2 regions of the Labrys sp. KB_33_2 genome follow, and region 2 is predicted to be linked to the other one. Evidence: riboswitches for the same ligand, from Rfam matches in the RefSeq annotation. Region 2 holds a riboswitch; the other holds the start of a gene.
The links. A riboswitch is a leader RNA that binds a small molecule or an ion and turns the genes downstream of it on or off. The one in region 2 is predicted to bind thiamine pyrophosphate.

Region 1 (2,198 bases), on a different contig from region 2:
TGGATGGCAAGCCCGCCTGCGTCCGCGTCAAGCGCGAGCTGGTGCTGGCCGCCGGCGCCATCGGCACGCCGCAGCTCCTGCAGCTTTCTGGCGTTGGTCCGGCGGGGCTGCTGGCCAGGCACGGCATCCCCCTCGTGCTGGATGCGCCCGGCGTCGGCGAGAACCTGCAGGACCATCTGCAGATCCGCACCGTGTTCAGGATCAGCGGCGCACGTACCCTGAACGAATGGCAGGCCTCGCTGCTGGGCAAGGCTGAGATCGCCCTCACCTATGTCCTCAAGCGCTCCGGGCCGATGGCGATGGCACCGAGCCAACTCGGCATCTTCATGAAGTCGGATGCGCGTTTTGGCAGCGCCAATATCGAGTTCCATGTCCAGCCTCTGTCGCTCGACGCCTTCGGGTCTCCGCTCCATCCCTTTCCGGCCATAACCGTCTCGGTCTGCAATCTCAGGCCGGAGGCACGCGGCCATGTCCGCATCGTCTCGCCGGATGCCCAGACCCATCCGGAAATCGCGCCGAACTACCTTTCCACGGAAGGCGACCGTGCGGTCGCGGCCGATTCGATCCGCGCGGCCCGCCGCCTGATGGCGACCCGGCGCATGCAGGCCTTCCGGCCGGAGGAGCTGAAGCCGGGGCCGGCGATCCAGTCGGCCGACGATCTCGCCAAGGCCGCCGGCGACATCGCCACCACCATCTTCCACCCGGTCGGAACGGCGCGGATGGGCACCGACGCGGCGGCCGTGGTCGACCCCGAGCTGCGCCTGCGCGGCATGTCCGGCCTGCGCATCGCCGATGCCTCGATCATGCCGACAATCGTCTCCGGCAATACCCATGCGCCCGTGGTGATGATCGCCGAGAAGGCCTCGGACATGATCGCCGCTGCCTGGCGGGGGTGAGGTCGTCCTTTGGAGAGGCGGGTCTTCGGACCCGGCTCTTTCAAGGTGTTGAGGTCCGAAGTCCAAACAGGGCAGAGCGACCCCTCATCCGCCCCTTCGGGGCACCCAGTCCACTCCAAGTGGAGTGGACGATACCCGCAAGGGGAGAAGGCGATCGGCCAACGCTGCGCTTTCCAGGATCCCCCCTTCTCCCCTTGCGGGAGAAGGGGCCGGCAGGCGGATGAGGGATGGCAACGCTCCTTCTTCCAAAATAATGCGACAATCCTTCCCTCTGGACGCCCGGCGATTCCGGGTCTAACCTTGGAATCGTTCCGAGGGGTGTCCTGCGCAAGCGGGGCTGAGATGGCCTAGAGCCGAACCCTTCGAACCTGATCCGGGTCATGCCGGCGAAGGGACGGGAACAGGGCTTTGGCGCTAGGAATTGGCTCCAGGTCCCGGAATCGGCTGGGATGCCGGTTCTGCCCAGACAATCGTCGCCCCGGATCTCCATGACTCGCAACGAGGAGGAGATCCATGAACATCCAAAATCCCAAGACCAAGATTGCCGCGCCGCAAAGCGTGACCACGGGGCCCATCGCCGGCTCCCGCAAGGTCTATGCGGCCCCCGCTTCGCATCCCCAGATGCAGGTGCCCTTTCGTGAGATCGCGCTGAGCGATGCTTCGCTCGCCCCGATCCGCGTCTATGATCCCTCCGGCCCCTATACCGAGGACAGCGCTAGCATCGACCTGAAGCAGGGCCTGCCAACCCTGCGCGAAAGCTGGATCGCCGGCCGCGGCTTCGGCGCGATCGAGGGCCGGACCGTCAAGCCCGAGGACAACGGCAACGTCTCGGCCGACAGGCTGGTGGAGCCCTGCCCGGCCCAGCGCCTGCTGCGCCGCGGAGCGGACGGCCAGCGCGTCACTCAGTACGAGTTTGCCAAGGCCGGCATCGTCACCGAAGAGATGGTCTATGCCGCCTTCCGCGAGAATCTCGCCCGCGAGAAGGCGCTGGAGGGAGCGGCCGAGCGCCGCGCCGACGGCGAGGATTTCGGCGCCGCCATCCCTAAATTCGTCACGCCCGAATTCGTGCGCGACGAGATCGCCCTGGGCCGGGCGATCCTGCCCGCCAACATCAACCATCTCGAACTCGAGCCGATGGTGATCGGCCGCAACTTCCTGGTGAAGGTCAACGCCAATATCGGCAACTCAGCCGTCACCTCGGGTGCTGCCGAGGAGGTGGAGAAGCTGGTCTGGGCCACGCGCTGGGGCGCCGACACCGTTATGGACCTCTCCACCGGGCGCAACATCCACAACATCCGCTCC
Region 2 (2,198 bases):
TCGCCAGGAACTTCCTGAAGGATCTGGACGAGGATGTCGCACTCAAGCTCGTCGACGACAAGGAGGCGATGTTTCGCAGCCTATTCGTCGGGCTCAAGCCGGCAAAGGGGCTGACGGATTTTCTCGACTGGCTCGAAAAGAACGGCGTGCCGATCGGTGTGGTCACCAATGCGCCGCGGGACAATGCGGAGCATCAACTCGTCAATCTAGGCCTGGTGGAGCGCTTCCCTACCGTGGTGATCGGCGCCGAGGTTACCAATCCCAAGCCCCATCCGGATCCTTATCTCGTTGGCCTGGAACGCCTGCAGGGAATGGCTGCTTCCAGCCTGGCCTTCGAGGATTCACGCTCGGGTATCACGGCCGGCAAGGCAGCGGGCCTTGCCGTGATCGGTCTTGCTACCAGCATGAGCGAGGAGGCACTGCTGGCTGCGGGCGTGGAACTGGCGATTCCCGATTATGAGGATCCGCGCCTTCGGCCCTTCGCAGCGGCCCGGCTCGGCATCGCTTGATGGCAGGCGGATAACCTCTTCAGTTTTGCGCCTTGTCGGCCGTGGGCGATCTCCGCCACGAAACGGGCTTTCCCTTGCCTCGGGAAAGCGCTAACACGGGAATCGTCTCATGGGGTGCCCGCAAGGGCTGAGAAGACGGTGGCCGCAAGCTTCGTCTAACCCATCGAACCTGATCCGGGTCGTGCCGGCGGAGGGATGAGCTTCGAAGCTTTCAGCTTCACCGCAATTTTCTTCACCGCCGTCGTCCGTATCGAACCGTTTTCGACATGGAGGACGCTATGCTGAGGAAACTGCTCGCCGCTCTCGCACTGGCCACCGTTGCCACGACGGCCTCGGCCGAGGACAAGCCGGTGCTCACCGTCTACACCTATGAGAGCTTTTCGAGCGAATACGGTCCCGGCAAGCCGCTGCAAACCGCCTTCGAGGCCAAGTGCAACTGCAAACTGACCTATGTCACCGCCGATGACGGCGGCGCTCTCTTCGCCAAGCTCAAGCTTGAAGGCGCCTCGACCAAGGCGGATGTTGTCGTCGGTCTCGACGACAATCTGATGGGAGAGGCGGAAAAGTCCGGTCTTTTCGTGCCGCATGGCGTGGCAGCCGAGAAGCTCTCTCTGCCCGAACCTTGGACCAACAAGACCTTCATTCCCTATGACTGGGGCTATTTCGCCTTCGTCTATGACAGCGACAAGCTCAAGACCCCGCCGGCCAGCCTGAAGGAACTGGTCGACGACAAGAACGGCCCCAAGCTGGTGATCGAGGATCCGCGCACCTCCACGCCGGGCCTCGGCCTGCTCGCCTGGGTCAGGGCCGTCTATGGCGACAAGGCCCCCGAGGCCTGGAAGTCGCTGAAGCCGCGCATCGTCACCGTCACCTCGGGCTGGTCGGAAGCCTATGGCCTGTTCCTGAAGGGGGAGGCCGACATGGTGCTCTCCTATTCGACCTCGCCCGCCTATCACATCGGCGCCGAGAAGAAGACCAACTACAAGGCCGCGATGTTCCCGGAAGGCCATCAGACCCAGGTCGAAGTCGCCGGGGTGGTGGCGAGTTCCAAGCAACAGGAGCTCGGGCGTCAATTCCTCACCTTCCTGCTCTCGGACGAGGCCCAGGCTGCGTTGCCCGAGACCAATTGGATGTATCCGGCCAAGACGCCGGCGGCAGGACTTCCGGAGAGCTTCAAGGCCGTTGCCGTTCCGGCCAAGGCCCTGATGGCCGATCCCGCCAAGCTCGCCGAGAATCGTAAGGCCTGGATCGACGAATGGCTGGCCGCCATGGCCAAGTGACGAACGAGAGACGAATGAAGCTGACAGTGGCTCCGAAACGCCGAGCCTCCACCCTCCCCCTCCAGGGGAGGATAAACGCGCTCCATCCTGAATGCCCGGCCTGATTCTCCTTGGCGCCCTTGCCGCGCTCGTGCTCGCAGCGCTCGCCAGCCTGTTCCTCGCGGCTGGCGGCGATGCCTGGCAGGGCAATGTCGGCTATCTCGTCTCGATTGCCGGCTTCACTGTCTATCAGGCGCTGCTCTCCACCTTGCTGTCGTTGTCGTTCGGGGCGTTGGTTGCCCTGGCGCTGGCCCGGCGGCAATTCCCAGGGCACCGCCTGCTGCTGGCTCTGTTCGGCGTCGCGGCCGCGCTGCCTTCGATCGTGGCCGTGTTCGCCTTTGCCGGCATCTATGGCCGGGCCGGCATCGTC

Region 1: another riboswitch for thiamine pyrophosphate. It lies ahead of thiC (phosphomethylpyrimidine synthase ThiC); the one in region 2 lies ahead of thiB (thiamine ABC transporter substrate binding subunit).

What each region holds. Positions count from the first base shown of each region.
Region 1 is NZ_JBFREW010000003.1:359,378-361,575, reverse strand. Features, by position in the region: gene AB4037_RS07205 (GMC family oxidoreductase) at 1-896, shown strand, start outside; TPP riboswitch at 1,201-1,308, shown strand; gene thiC (phosphomethylpyrimidine synthase ThiC) at 1,410-2,198, shown strand, end outside.
Region 2 is NZ_JBFREW010000009.1:187,910-190,107, reverse strand. Features, by position in the region: gene AB4037_RS17550 (HAD family hydrolase) at 1-509, shown strand, start outside; TPP riboswitch at 610-722, shown strand; gene thiB (thiamine ABC transporter substrate binding subunit) at 788-1,789, shown strand; gene AB4037_RS17540 (ABC transporter permease subunit) at 1,881-2,198, shown strand, end outside.